3 regions of the Lelliottia sp. RD5 genome follow, and region 3 is predicted to be linked to each of the others. Evidence: predicted binding sites of a transcription regulator. Region 3 holds the regulator's gene; each other region holds the start of a gene.
What was found. Region 3 encodes PurR, which represses purine synthesis genes. Its sites were predicted from a motif close to CANGCAAACGTTTGCNTG; they were not measured.
Positions count from the first base shown of each region.

Region 1: AC0LWE_RS14690 (nucleoside-specific channel-forming protein Tsx) is a predicted target of PurR. The motif match lies at 2,098-2,115, and genes of this name have one in related genera.
Region 2: tusA (sulfurtransferase TusA) is a predicted target of PurR. The motif match lies at 1,756-1,773, and genes of this name have one in related genera.

Region 1 is NZ_JBVYHQ010000004.1:116,586-121,432, forward strand. It holds gene secF (protein translocase subunit SecF) at 1-885, shown strand, start outside; gene AC0LWE_RS14690 (nucleoside-specific channel-forming protein Tsx) at 1,081-1,959, opposite strand; gene AC0LWE_RS14695 (SadB/YajI family lipoprotein) at 2,233-2,772, opposite strand; gene nrdR (transcriptional regulator NrdR) at 2,928-3,377, shown strand; gene ribD (bifunctional diaminohydroxyphosphoribosylaminopyrimidine deaminase/5-amino-6-(5-phosphoribosylamino)uracil reductase RibD) at 3,382-4,485, shown strand; gene ribH (6,7-dimethyl-8-ribityllumazine synthase) at 4,573-4,847, shown strand, end outside.
Region 2 is NZ_JBVYHQ010000008.1:86,746-91,592, forward strand. It holds gene AC0LWE_RS19855 (MFS transporter) at 1-323, shown strand, start outside; gene AC0LWE_RS19860 (DcrB family lipoprotein) at 316-873, opposite strand; gene AC0LWE_RS19865 (7-cyano-7-deazaguanine/7-aminomethyl-7-deazaguanine transporter) at 946-1,611, opposite strand; gene tusA (sulfurtransferase TusA) at 1,833-2,078, shown strand; gene AC0LWE_RS19875 (TRAP transporter substrate-binding protein) at 2,225-3,208, shown strand; gene AC0LWE_RS19880 (TRAP transporter small permease) at 3,234-3,743, shown strand; gene AC0LWE_RS19885 (TRAP transporter large permease) at 3,754-4,847, shown strand, end outside.
Region 3 is NZ_JBVYHQ010000001.1:792,383-797,229, reverse strand. It holds gene punR (DNA-binding transcriptional activator PunR) at 1-816, shown strand, start outside; gene purR (HTH-type transcriptional repressor PurR) at 835-1,860, opposite strand; gene cydH (cytochrome bd-I oxidase subunit CydH) at 2,157-2,246, shown strand; gene AC0LWE_RS03960 (MFS transporter) at 2,410-3,576, shown strand; gene sodB (superoxide dismutase [Fe]) at 3,615-4,196, opposite strand; gene AC0LWE_RS03950 (C40 family peptidase) at 4,319-4,847, opposite strand, start outside.

The DNA of each region.
Region 1 (4,847 bases), on a different contig from region 3:
TCAGGTTTTCTGCTGATTGTCTCGATTGCCATCATTGGTGTCCGAGGTTTTAACTGGGGTCTTGATTTCACCGGTGGTACGGTGATTGAAATCACGCTGGAAAAACCCGCTGATCTGGACCAAATGCGCGAAGCGCTGCAGAAGGCGGGCTTTGAAGAGCCGCAGCTGCAGAACTTCGGTAGCAGCCGCGACATCATGGTGCGTATGCCTCCGGTTCACGATGCCAACGGCAGCCAGGAACTGGGAAGCAAGGTCGTTAACGTGATTAACGAAGCGACCAGCCAGGATGCGACCGTTAAGCGTATCGAATTCGTCGGCCCGAGTGTCGGTGCGGATCTGGCGCAAAACGGTGCCATGGCACTGCTGGTGGCGCTGATTTCCATTCTGGTGTACGTCGGTTTTCGCTTCGAGTGGCGTCTTGCTGCGGGTGTGGTTATCTCACTGGCGCACGACGTGGTCATTACAATGGGCGTGCTGTCGCTGTTCCATATTGAGGTAGACCTGACGATCGTGGCATCTCTGATGTCGGTTATCGGTTACTCTCTGAACGACAGTATCGTGGTATCGGACCGTATTCGTGAGAACTTCCGTAAGATTCGTCGCGGTACGCCGTATGAAATCTTTAACGTTTCACTGACGCAAACGCTGCACCGTACGTTGATCACATCCGGCACGACCTTGATGGTTATCTTGATGCTGTTCCTCTTCGGTGGCCCGATTCTGGAAGGCTTCTCGCTGACCATGTTGATCGGTGTCTCCATCGGTACGGCGTCCTCAATCTACGTCGCGTCCGCGCTGGCGTTGAAACTGGGTATGAAGCGTGAGCACTTGATCCAGCAGAAAGTTGAAAAGGAAGGGGCGGATCAGCCGTCTATTCTGCCGTAACGGCAACAGCATTCTGACACTGAAATCCCGGTCGCAAGGCCGGGATTTTTTTATGGAGGGTATCCAGACGGTAAGTCAATATCCTGCACTCAGGCCGGACGATGGCGCTGGATTCGAGACATAAAAAAGCCAGCATAGCTGGCTTTTTGTCTGCGAGGCGCAAGGCTGATTCAGCGAAGCGCCTTTGTCATGGGGTTAGAAGTTGTAACCTACTACCAGGTAACCACCCCAACCGGTAGAACGGACGTTTTCTTTCATCCAACTCAGGTCGGCATCGTCGTTCCACTGGCCGCCGTTGTGCCAGTAACGGGCAACGACAGAATAATGCCAGTGATCGTAGTTCAGCGCCAGGATATGGCTGGACGCGATAGAGTCGCTGGTACGCTGCTTAATACCGTTTTCAGCATAGTCGCTCTTTTCGCCCAAGTCCGAACCCCAGTCGAAGTTGGTAAAGCCGATATAGCTCAGATTACCGCCCCACAGCTGGGTGATCGGTACAAAGTATTTCACTTTGAAACGGTAGCCATCCCACTCATTTTCGTTTGCTGCATCGTAGTTCTGCCACTGGTATTTCGCATACACGTTCAGGGAAAGGCTCATCGGCAGACCGGTGTCGATGTCAGTACCCAGACCCATATACCAGGTGCTCTGGCGACCAGAAGAGTTGCGACCCATATCGTAGATATAGTTGTTCGCGATATACCACTCTTTGAATGGACCGAAGCTCAGATCTGCGCCTGTCAGCTTGTCGATAGAGAAGCGCGGTTCGATTTCCATAAACAGTGGAGAACCGTGGTTCCAGATACCTTTCGCATCGGTGTTACCACCGAAGAATACGGGCGCATCCAGGTAACCATAGAAATCAAACCAGTCTTTCTTAGCGAAAGCTTCATATTCCAGATAGGTATCGTTACGGATTTGTGGTCCAAAACGAGTGTGGTAGCTACCCACTACGTTGACGCTCTGATGCCACCAGTCGGAAACATACTCAGGTTTTGCGTTCTCTGCTGCGTTAACAGCGAAAGAAGAGGAAAGTGCCAGCGCTGCACCGGCTGCTAATAATGTTTTTTTCATAATCATGCCACTGATTGAAATTCCCTTCCGGGAGTGAAAAATGCGCGATTTGCGTTTCAAAATATTTCGTGTTTCTGCGGAGCCTATTATAGGAATCCTCGCTCACAAAAATATGTGTTGTTTCACATATCTATCATACGCGTAATCGATTGCGTTCACGTTTGCGTACTTTAAACGGCGGGGATTGTAATGGCAAACAGCAATATTGCCAATCTTTGCGGAAGGTCAGGGGGGTGGGAGCGGAACGCTTGTCACGCGTTCCGCTAAAAAGTACTACTGAACGGCAGGCTGGATATCGTGGATGCGGATGAAGCCTAATTGATCGGGTGTAATGCCGCTTAATTGCAGCGGGATATCCACATCGCTCGGCGCGAGCACGCTTGCTGGGGCGTTAATAAGCTGGTTTTTCACGTTCACTTCCTGGAAGCTTTCGGTCGTTCCCTGAATTTGCCCCCATTCCACGGTGCCGCTAAACGCAGGTAATGGGTCGTTAGATTCGCCCTGAATTCGCAATGTAGCGCTTGTGCCGTCTGCATTTGGCGCAATATTAACCAGAGACATTTTCAGCGTACCGACCTGGCTTTGCAGTCGTGCTGGGGTGTTAGCGCCTGGTAACAGATACACGCCGCTGCTGGATTTTGCATTCAGCGCATTTTGCTGGGTGATCTTGACCGTTTCCTGGTTCAGTTTCGTCATGGCGCTGTTCAGCGTGCTGACGCTTTGGTTCATTTGACGAACTTCGCTTTGCTGTGCGCAGGCGCTCAACGTGAAGAGACTTCCCAGCGCGAGTATTCTTAGGTAACGTCTTGTCATTGCGTTTATTTCCATAAAAATAACGGATTATCGTAATGGTAGTCAGTAAGATGCCGTCTGGTATAGATCCTTTATCTCAAAAAGCGCTCTTCCTTTGTTGTCAGCCCAGTTCGGGTTAAAATAGAGTTCAGTTAACCAGATAGTCAGGACACCGTATGCATTGCCCATTCTGTTCCGCCGTGGATACCAAAGTAATCGACTCTCGTCTCGTAGGGGAAGGCTCCTCTGTACGCCGTCGTCGGCAGTGTCTGGTCTGCAACGAACGTTTTACGACTTTTGAAGTGGCAGAGCTGGTGATGCCGCGCGTCGTGAAAAGTAACGACGTGCGCGAGCCATTTAACGAAGAAAAACTGCGCAAAGGGATGCTGAAAGCACTGGAAAAACGGCCAGTCAGCGCAGATGACGTTGAAATGGCGTTGAATCACATCAAATCGCATTTGCGTGGCACCGGCGAGCGTGAAGTGCCGAGCAAAATGATCGGCAATCTGGTCATGGAGCAATTGAAAAAGCTCGATAAAGTGGCCTATATCCGCTTCGCGTCTGTCTATCGCAGCTTCGAAGATATTAAAGAATTTGGCGAAGAGATCGCCCGTCTACAGGATTAAGCGCATGCAGGATGAGATTTACATGGCGCGCGCGCTGAAGCTGGCGCAGCGTGGACGTTTCACTACCCATCCCAATCCCAACGTGGGCTGCGTTATCGTTAAAGACGGCGAAATTGTCGGCGAAGGTTTCCACTATCGCGCCGGTGAGCCTCACGCCGAAGTCCACGCTTTGCGTATGGCAGGTGAGAAGGCGCGGGGTGCCACGGCCTACGTCACGCTTGAACCCTGTAGCCATCATGGGCGAACGCCGCCGTGCTGCGAGGCGCTGATTGATGCCGGCGTGTCGCGCGTCGTTGCCGCGATGCAAGATCCCAATCCTCAGGTTGCCGGACGCGGACTGTATCGCCTGCAGCAGGAAGGTATTGATGTCAGCCATGGCTTAATGATGGCTGATACCGAAGCGCTGAATAAGGGCTTCCTTAAACGCATGCGCACCGGTTTCCCCTATATTCAGTTGAAGCTCGGAGCTTCGCTTGACGGGCGAACGGCGATGGCAAACGGTGAAAGTCAGTGGATCACGTCACCGCAATCAAGGCGCGATGTGCAACGTCTGCGTGCGCAAAGCCATGCTATTCTCACCAGCAGCGAAACGGTTTTGGCCGATGATCCTGCCATGACGGTGCGCTGGGATGAACTCAATCAGGATACCCAGGCGCTCTATCCGCAAGAGAATTTGCGCCAGCCGCTGCGCATTGTGATTGATAGCCAGAATCGCGTTACCCCCGCGCACCGTATCGTGCAGCAACCGGGTGAAACGCTTTTTGCACGGACAAAAGAAGACGATCGCGAGTGGCCTGAACATGTGCGCAGCATTATGGTGCCGGAACATAAAGGTCATCTCGATTTAGTCGTCCTGATGATGTTGCTCGGCAAGCAGCAGGTCAACAGTATCTGGGTTGAGGCGGGACCGACGCTTGCGGGCGCGCTATTGCAGGCCGGGCTGGTGGATGAACTGATCGTCTATGTTGCGCCAAAATTGTTAGGTCATGAGGCGCGTGGCTTGTTTGCGCTGCCGGGGCTCGACAAACTGGCTGATGCGCCGCAACTCAAATTCAGTGACATCCGGCCGGTTGGCCCGGACGTTTGTCTGCATTTAATCCCTGCGTGAGGCTTTCTTAAATAGGGAAGCAGTACGCGAAGTATTATGATAAAATCCGCCCCCCTGCGGGGCCAAATGAACCCGTAAAGGAAGAGTATGAACATTATTGAAGCTGCTGTTGCTACCCCGGACGCTCGCGTCGCCATCACCATTGCGCGTTTCAACAACTTCATCAACGACAGCCTGCTGGACGGTGCGATTGACGCGCTGAAACGTATTGGCCAGGTGAAAGACGAAAACATTACCGTTGTTTGGGTTCCAGGTGCTTACGAACTGCCGTTGGCAGCGGGCGCTTTGGCGAAAACCGGTAAATACGACGCGGTGATTGCACTGGGTACGGTTATTCGTGGCGGCACTGCTCACTTCGAATA
Region 2 (4,847 bases), on a different contig from region 3:
AACCGTGGATAGCGAAGATTGGCGTGTTCCTCGCGGGCGCAGGATTTTCATTGGTCTTTCCCGCGCTCGGCGTGGTGGCGGTTAAAGCGGTACCGCAGCAAAACCAGGGATCGGCACTGGCCACCTACACGGTGTTTATGGATATGTCGCTGGGCGTGACGGGCCCGCTGGCAGGGCTGCTGATGGCGTGGGCGGGCGTGCCGGTGATTTATCTGGCGGCAGCGGGGCTGGTGGGTGTGGCATTACTGCTGACGTGGCGCTTAAAAAAACGGCCCCCGACGCAAACGCCGGAGGCCGTTGAATCCTCATCAAAAATTACTTGATGACGATGGTATTGATGATGTTTTCAGCCGTGGTTTGTGCTTTCTGCTGATCTTCCGCTGGCAGCGTGATCTGCAGGGTCAGCAGTTTGCCATCTACTTTACCGAGCACCACGGAAGAGTAAGCGGTCTGACCCTTCGCGGAGATGATGCTGTCCAGCTGTTGCAACGTGTGGCCTTTCAAGTCGATAGACTTGTTGGTCACGACCTGGAGCTGCGGGTCGCGGCTACGCTGCTGGTCTTCCAGACGCTTCGCCAGCACGGCCAGATCTTCGTTGGAGTCGTCGCCCACAATCACAATCACGGCTTTCTGTCCGGTTGCATCGGAATAGACGTGCATATTATTCGCCTGCGTCCCCAGCTTACCGCTCTGATCGGTCATATCCGCTGGCAAGGCGAAACTGAGTTTGCCATCCATCAGCTCGACCGCCTGGCCGGTCGCATTACTTTCTGCGGCCGCGCCCTGAACAGGTGTTTTGGTGTCGCTGTTATCACAGGCCGCAAGACCCACGACCAGCAGGCCAATCCCGACATACTTAACCAGATTGCGCATTGACTTCTTCCTTTCGATAAACGGCCATAACGGCTCATTCATCCATCTTATCACAACTGATAAAGCGAACGTTTAACCAGCCTGCAATGCGGTGATTTCAGATTTATCTGCCAGCCTTTTCAGCAGCATATTTAACAATACGCCGTACATCGGCAGGAAGAACACGATGCTAATAAGCACCTTGAAGCAGTAATCGACCAGCGCGATTTCCATCCAGTGCTCGGCCATAAATGCATCCGGGCTGCGCCAGAAGGCAATAAAGAAGAAGGCCAGCGTGTCGCTCACGTTACCGAACAGCGTTGAGGCGGTCGGTGCCATCCACCAGCGATGGTTTTGACGCAGACGGTTAAACACATGGACGTCAAGAATCTGTCCCAGCGCATAGGCCATAAAGCTTGCGGCGGCGATACGGGCGACGAACAGGTTGAAGTGCAGCAGCGCCTCGAAACCTTGCCAGCTTCCCATATAAAAAAGTGATGAAATCCCATACGACACGAACAGTGCAGGCAGCATCACCGCAAAAATAATGCGTCGTGCCAGCGGCGCGCCAAAAATGCGCACGGTTAAATCAGTCGCGAGAAAAATAAACGGGAAACTGAATGCGCCCCAGGTGGTATGAAAACCAAAAATGGCGATCGGGAGCTGCACCAGATAGTTGCTGGAGGTAATCACCAGCAGATGAAAAAGCGATAGCCAGAACAACGCTTTTACGCGCTGCGATTGAGAGAACTGCGTCATATTGTGACCTTTTTGATTAATGTTTGGGGTGAGGGAACCCAATTTGAATCTGACACCTTAGGCTTCAACAACAACGCCTGATGGCCCAGATTCTGAACCGGCCGCATAATACTGCTTTGACAACACATTGCAATGGCTAATTATCACGCAATCGTTAACCTGGTTTGCTTTGCCCAAAACGCGGCGTAAACTACAGCCGTTTTTAGATGATTGAGACGATGATGACCGACCTGTTTTCCACTCCAGACCACACTCTTGATGCCCAGGGCCTTCGCTGCCCGGAGCCTGTTATGATGGTGCGTAAAACCGTGCGCACGATGCAAACCGGCGAAACGCTGCTGATTATCGCTGACGATCCGGCGACCACGCGAGACATCCCCGGTTTTTGTACTTTTATGGAACATGAGCTGATCGCGAAAGAGACCGACGCGCTGCCGTATCGCTATCTTTTACGCAAAGGCGCGTGATCGAATCTACGATTTCAAACCATCGTTTCAAAATTTATCGCTTTTGTGAGTTGCTTCACCCCCGCTTTCCAGGACGTAGTCTAATTTTTAAGCGTAAAACTAAAACAACGTTTTAACGCTTATCTCACTACCCTGGAGTTGACCCGATGAAAACGACCCTTAAGCCGTTACTGGCCTCGTTGTGCCTGTCCACCGCGTCACTGCTGTTCGCCACCACGGCGGCAGCGCAAACGATCAAAGCTGCTGATGTTCATCCTGAAGGCTACCCAAACGTGGTGGCCGTGCAAAACATGGGTGAAAAACTCAACCAACAAACCGATGGCAAGCTGGAGATTAAAGTTTTCCCTGGCGGCGTCCTGGGTGATGAAAAGCAAATGATTGAACAGGCGCAGATGGGCGCTATCGATATCATTCGCGTCTCAATGGCGCCTGTGGCGGCGATTTTACCGGATATCGAGGTCTTCACTCTGCCGTACGTGTTCCGCGACGAAGACCACATGCACAAGGTGATTGACGGTGATATCGGCAAAGAGATTGGCGAAAAACTGACGGCTAACCCAAAATCGCGCCTGGTGTTTCTGGGCTGGATGGACTCCGGCACGCGTAATCTGATTACCAAAGAGCCGATCGTCAAACCAGAAGACCTGCAGGGCAAGAAAATCCGCGTGCAGGGCAGCCCGGTCGCACTGGCAACCTTGAAAGCGATGGGGGCTAACTCGGTGGCGATGGGCGTCAGCGAAGTCTATAGCGGGATGCAAACTGGGGTGATTGACGGCGCGGAAAATAACCCGCCAACCTTTGTGGCGCATAACTACATGCCGGTTGCTAAAAACTACACCCTCAGCGGCCACTTCATCACGCCGGAAATGCTCCTCTACTCCAAAGTGAAATGGGACAAACTCAGCGCTGACGATCAGCAGAAAATCAAAACTCTGGCGCGTGAGGCGCAATTTGAGCAGCGTAAACTCTGGGACGCTTACAACCAGCAGGCGCTGGATAAAATGAAAGCGGGCGGCGTGCAATTCCACGACATCGACAAAGCGGTGTTTATCAAGGCGACTGAACCGGTGCGCGCGCAGTACGGCGATAAGCACAAGGAACTGATGCAGGCCATCGCGGACGTCCAGTAAACCCTAACGTGTTCGTGGAGGACGTATGTCCGAACTCTACCTGAAGTGGATGGACCGCCTGTACCTCTTCGCCATGGGCGTCGCGGGCGTGTCGCTACTGGTCATGACGATTGTTATCCCCATCGGCATTTTCTCGCGCTATGTGCTCAATCGCGGGGAATCCTGGCCGGAACCGATCGCGATTATTTGCATGGTGACTTTCACCTTTATCGGCGCGGCGGTGGGGTATCGCGCCGGGTCGCATATTGCGGTGAATATGCTCACCGATCGTCTGCCCGACATGCTCAAAAACCTGTGCGCGCGGATCGTGGATCTGCTGATGTTGCTCATTTCCGCATTGATCTTCTGGTACAGCCTGCTGCTGTGTATCGAACTGTGGGAACAGCCCGTCGCAGAGTTCCCCATCCTCACGTCGGGTGAAAGCTATCTGCCGTTGCCGGTAGGTTCGGCCATTATGATCCTGTTTGTCATTGAGCGTTTGCTGTTTGGCTCGCAGGAAAACCGTCCGGTCGTGTTGATCGGTAACCACAGTTAAGGGGTGAACAATGGATGCATTTATTTTGTTATTCACCCTCGCCATTTTACTGGCGCTGGGGATGCCGGTGGCCTTCGCCGTCGGGCTAAGTGCGGTTGCGGGTGCGCTATGGATTGACCTGCCGCTGGAAGCGTTGATGATCCAGATTACCAGCGGGGTGAATAAATTCACGCTGCTGGCGATCCCGTTCTTTATCCTGGCGGGCGCGATCATGGCAGAAGGGGGCATTGCCCGACGGCTGGTGAACTTTGCGTACATTTTTGTCGGCTTTATTCGTGGCGGCCTGTCGCTGGTCAATATCGTCGCATCGACGTTTTTCGGCGCGATTTCCGGTTCATCGGTGGCGGATACGGCATCAATCGGCAGCGTGATGATCCCCGAAATGGAGAAAAAGGGGTATCCGCGCGAGTACGCCGCCGCGGTGACGGCCAGCGGATCGGTGCAGGCGATTTTGATTCCGCCCAGCCATAACTCGGTGATTTACTCGCTGGCGGCGGGCGGCACGGTGTCGATCGCCACGCTGTTTATCGCAGGCGTACTACCAGGGTTATTGCTCGGTGTAAGCCTGATGGTTCTGTGCCTCGGTTTTGCGCACAAACGCGGCTATCCGAAAGGTGAAAAAATCCCGTTTAAGCAGGCGGTGAAGATTTTCTTCGATGCGCTGTGGGGGCTGTTGACGGTGGTGATCATTCTGGGCGGAATTTTGTCTGGGATATTCACCGCGACAGAATCGGCGGCAGTTGCCTGTCTGTGGGCGTTTTTCGTCACCATGTTTATCTATCGCGACTACAAGTGGAAAGAGCTGCCGAAACTGATGTGCCGCACGGTGAAAACGGTCACGATCGTGATGATCCTGATTGGCTTTGCGGCCGCGTTTGGTGCGGTGATGACCTACATGCAACTGCCGATGCGGATCACCGAGTTCTTTACATCGCTGTCCGATAACAAGTACGTGATCCTGATGTACCTCAACATCATGCTGCTGCTGATTGGCACGCTGATGGACATGGCGCCGCTGATCCTGATTTTGACGCCAGTACTCTTGCCGGTGACCAACTCGCTGGGTATCGATCCGGTGCACTTCGGGATGATCATGATGGTCAA
Region 3 (4,847 bases):
GTCAGCTATACGGTACGGCAGATGGAGGAGTGGCTGGCAGTACCCCTGTTCGAACGCCGTCATCGGGATGTCGTTCTGACCCCGGCTGGCGTGTGGTTTTTGAAAGAAGGCCGATCTGTTATCAAAAAAATGATGATCACGCGTGAACAGTGCCAGCAGATTGCCAATGGCTGGCGCGGTCATCTTTCGATTGCGGTGGATAACATCGTTAAACCTCAACGGACGCGGCAGATGGTAGTCGATTTCTATCGCCATTTCTCGGATGTGGAACTTCGCGTGTCCCAGGAAGTGTTTAATGGCGTATGGGATGCGTTATCCGACGGTAGGGTGGAGATGGCGATCGGCGCGACACAGGCCATTCCCGTCGGGGGCCGCTATGCCTTTCGGGATATGGGAACATTGAGCTGGCGCTGCGTGGTGGCAAGCGATCATCCTTTGGCCACGATGGAAGGCCCGCTGAGTGACGACGTGTTGCGCAACTGGCCGTCGCTGGTGATGGAGGACACGTCACGATCGCTGCCAAAGCGCATCACCTGGCTGCTTGATAACCAGCGGCGGGTCGTCGCGCCAGACTGGGAATCGTCGGCAACCTGTTTGTCGGCTGGATTGTGTGTGGGGATGGTGCCTGTGCATTTCGCGCGTCCACGGATTGATCGCGGAGAATGGGTGGCGCTCGAGCTTGAAAATCCGTTTCCGGTTGCGGCCTGTTGCCTGACATGGCAGCAAAACGATATGTCGCCTGCGCTGGCCTGGCTGCTGGACTATTTAGGTGATAGTGAAACGCTGAACAGAGAGTGGCTACGGGAGCCGGAATAACCGGCCCCGTAGAAACGATTAACGACGGTAATCGCGGAACGGTCCGTCAGCGACGGAGCGACGTTCAATCAGACGCGGATGGACTTCAATTGACTGAGACTCTTCACGCTTGCTGACGATACGATCCATCAGCATGTTGAACGCCGTTTCACCCAGGGAGTCTTTCGGCTGATGAATCGTCGTCAGCGCGGGAGTAAAGTAGCGAGCGTTGCGCACGTTATCATACCCGATCACGGAAATATCCTGCGGGACGCGTAAACCCAGCTCATCGGCTGCGCAAAGCGCACCCATCGCCATAATATCACCGCCGCAGAACACGGCTGTCGGACGATGTGAGTGCGAAACAATCTGCTGCATCGCGCGGTAGCCCGATTCTGGCTCAAAGTCGCCCTGTACAATCCAGTTTTCCGGGACGGTAATCAGCGCTTCTTCCATGGCTTTCATAAAGCCTGCCAGACGGCCAGCACCGGTGTTGCGCTCAAGCGGGCCGGGGATGACACCAATCTCGCGATGACCACGTTCGATCAGGTAACGGCCAGCCATGTAACCGCCTTCGAAGGCGTTATCGTTAACGGAATCGGTAAAGTCAGCGCGCGTGTCACCCCAATCCATTACCACCATTGGGATATGACGATACTCTTCGAGCATCGACAGCACGGATTCTGGATATTCGGAACACATGACCAACAGGCCATCGACGCGCTTTTGCGCCATCATCGACAGGTAAGCGCGCTGTTTTTCCTGACTGTTCCAGGCATTTCCCAGAATCAGGGTATAGCCTTTCTGGAAGCAGTTTTTCTCAACCGCTTCGATAATTTCGGCGAAATAGGCCGCTTCACTGCTGGTCGCCAGCAGACCAATTGACTTGGTGTGATTCACTTTCAAGCTGCGAGCAACAGCGCTCGGTGAGTAGTGCAATTCTTTGATTGCAGCCCAAACGGCGTTGCGCGTCTCTTCCGCCACGAAACGGGTTTTGTTAATTACATGTGATACGGTTGTAGTGGAAACGTTTGCGCGTTTCGCTACATCTTTAATTGTTGCCATTAGCTGTCACTCCAGACCATATCCTAAGCTCCTGATAAATTGAGAGGTAAACGTTTGCCTTCTCTCACCCTAATCTCGCAAATTGAATTGCGATACGCCGGGAAAACGACACAGGACGTCAGGAGGGGGTCAGTGGCCGGTACGCTTATAAATTTAGCGTGGAATTTTGTCTTATCTTGATGAAAAGGGGAAGCGCAAAAACGGTTATCAGCCTAAATCCAGGAAGATTTTTGAGGTAAACTGTGTAAAAATGAGCAAGCTCACTTTTCATGTGGGGATTAAAAGGAGAAAAATTGATGAATACCGATCTTAAGTTTTCGTTAACGACCACGATTATCGTGCTGGGTTTGATTGTTGCGGCAAGTTTTACAGCTATTCTGCACTGATTCAGGCGGGGGAGAGCCTTCTCCCTCGTTTTCTTCCTTTCATTGTTACTCTCCCGACAATAATCTTTTGCCAATTTGTTAACTTCTCATTTTTTGTGATTGCTGTCATGCTTTCGGCATGTTTTTCTGTGTCGCATAAAGGCACGGTATCCGGAGTTAATGAATGAAAATCAATTTTCCACTGCTGGCCCTTGCAATTGGCGCATTTGGGATCGGCACCACCGAGTTTTCCCCAATGGGGCTTTTACCGGTCATCGCTAAAGGGGTTGACGTTTCTATTCCTGCGGCGGGCATGCTGATCAGTGCTTATGCCATTGGCGTGATGATCGGCGCACCCCTGATGACGTTACTGCTTTCCCATCGCGCGCGTCGTAATGCGCTTATTTTTCTGATGGCCATCTTCACCCTGGGTAATGTGCTTTCGGCGCTCTCTCCGGACTACACCACCCTCCTGTTGTCGCGCATTCTGACCAGCCTCAATCACGGCGCATTCTTTGGCCTGGGGTCGGTAGTGGCCGCAAGCGTGGTACCCAAGCACAAACAGGCGAGCGCGGTCGCCACGATGTTTATGGGGCTAACGATTGCGAATATTGGCGGCGTGCCGGCGGCCACCTGGCTGGGTGAAGTCATCGGCTGGCGTATGTCTTTCCTTGCGACAGCGATGCTGGGTGTCGTGGCGATGATCGCGCTGTTCTTCTCATTGCCGAAAGGCGGAGCGGGCGAGCGTCCGGATGTGCGCAAAGAGCTGTCGGTTCTGCTCCGTCCGCAGGTGCTGTCTGCGCTGTTGACGACGGTACTGGGCGCTGGAGCGATGTTTACGCTCTATACCTATATTTCGCCCGTGCTGCACGACATTACGCATGCCACACCGTTCTTTGTAACGGCAATGCTGGTGTTGATTGGTGTGGGATTCACCCTCGGCAACTACCTGGGCGGCAAACTGGCGGACCGTTCAGTGAGCGGTACATTGAAAGGATTCTTGACGTTGCTCATCGTCATCATGGTCGCCATTCCTTGGCTGGCTCGTAACGAGTTCGGCGCTGCTATCGCCATGGTGGTATGGGGTGCTGCGACGTTTGCGGTGGTACCGCCGTTGCAGATGCGTGTCATGCGAGTGGCGCACGAAGCACCTGGGCTTTCATCTTCCGTGAATATCGGGGCGTTTAACCTGGGCAATGCGCTGGGTGCAGCGGCAGGGGGCGCGGTGATTTCCGCTGGGCTGGGATACAGTTTTGTTCCGGTTATGGGGGCGATTATTGCGGGGTTGGGTCTGCTGTTGGTGCTTTTGTCCGGGCGCCAACAACCGCAACCCGCTTGCGCAGCCGAGTGATAAAAACGCAGAAGGGTTAGCCCTTCTGCGAGTCGTTTTTACGCGGCGAAGTTCTTCGCAACAAATTCCCAGTTAACCAGCGCCCAGAAATGCTCCAGGTAGTTTGGGCGAGCGTTGCGGTAATCGATATAGTAAGCGTGTTCCCACACATCGACGGTCATTAGCGGTGTGGCAGCTGTAGTCAACGGCGTTCCCGCGTTGGACGTCGACACGATCGCCAGTTTGCCATCCGCCTCTTTCACCAGCCAGGTCCAGCCTGCGCCAAAGTTTTTAACCGCCGCATCCGTAAACTTCGCTTTAAATTCTGCAAAGCTGCCGAAAGCCTTGTTGACGGCAGTTGCCAGTTCGCCAGTGGGTTCTCCGCCTGCGTTAGGTGCCAGACAGTTCCAGTAGAAAGTATGATTCCAGACCTGTGCGGCGTTATTGAATACACCGCCCTCTGAGCTGCGTACGATCTCTTCCAGGGTTTTCCCTTCAAAGGCCGTATCTTTGATCAGATTGTTCAGGTTGGTGACATAGGTTTGATGATGTTTGCCGTAATGGTACTCCAGGGTTTCCACGGAAATATGGGGGACCAGGGCGTCTTTTGCATACGGTAATGCAGGTAATTCGAACGACATTGCTTCTCTCCTTATTATTTTATATACACCCAATAACCACACTGAATGCAAGGATAGAGTAGCAAATTGAAAGAGTCGGCAAAAGAGGAACTTACCCTGCCGACAGCGCGGCAGGGCAGGGATTAACGGATGGTTTTCGGGGTCATTACGCGGCGAGCGCCAACGTAGTGGCGGACCCAATAATCTTCGCTCAAGGAGGTTATCTGAATATCCTGGCCGCTACGTGGGGACTGAATGAATTTTCCATTGCCCACATAAACACCCACGTGGTCGGCGGTGCCGCGACCCTGCGTGCGGAAGAACACCAGATCGCCGCTTTCCAGCTCACCACGATTGACGGATGCCGCGTCACGCAGATGGTACATTTCGTTAGCGGTACGCGGGATACGGAATTTCACTAAATCTTTGTAGGCGTAATACACCAGACCGCTGCAATCAAAACCGGTACGCGGCGAGGTGCCTCCCCAGCGATAAGGCTTGCCAATTTGGCCCATCAGTTTATTCATGGCCGTTTTTTGTGCCTTCTGCACGCGGACTTTATGCACTTCTGAGAGTTTCGCCGTTTTCCCCACTTTCAGACAATTTGATTTATGCCCTTTACGCACGGTGCATTTTTCAGTGACGAGAGTCGAGGCGGTACGAGAAGTTTTG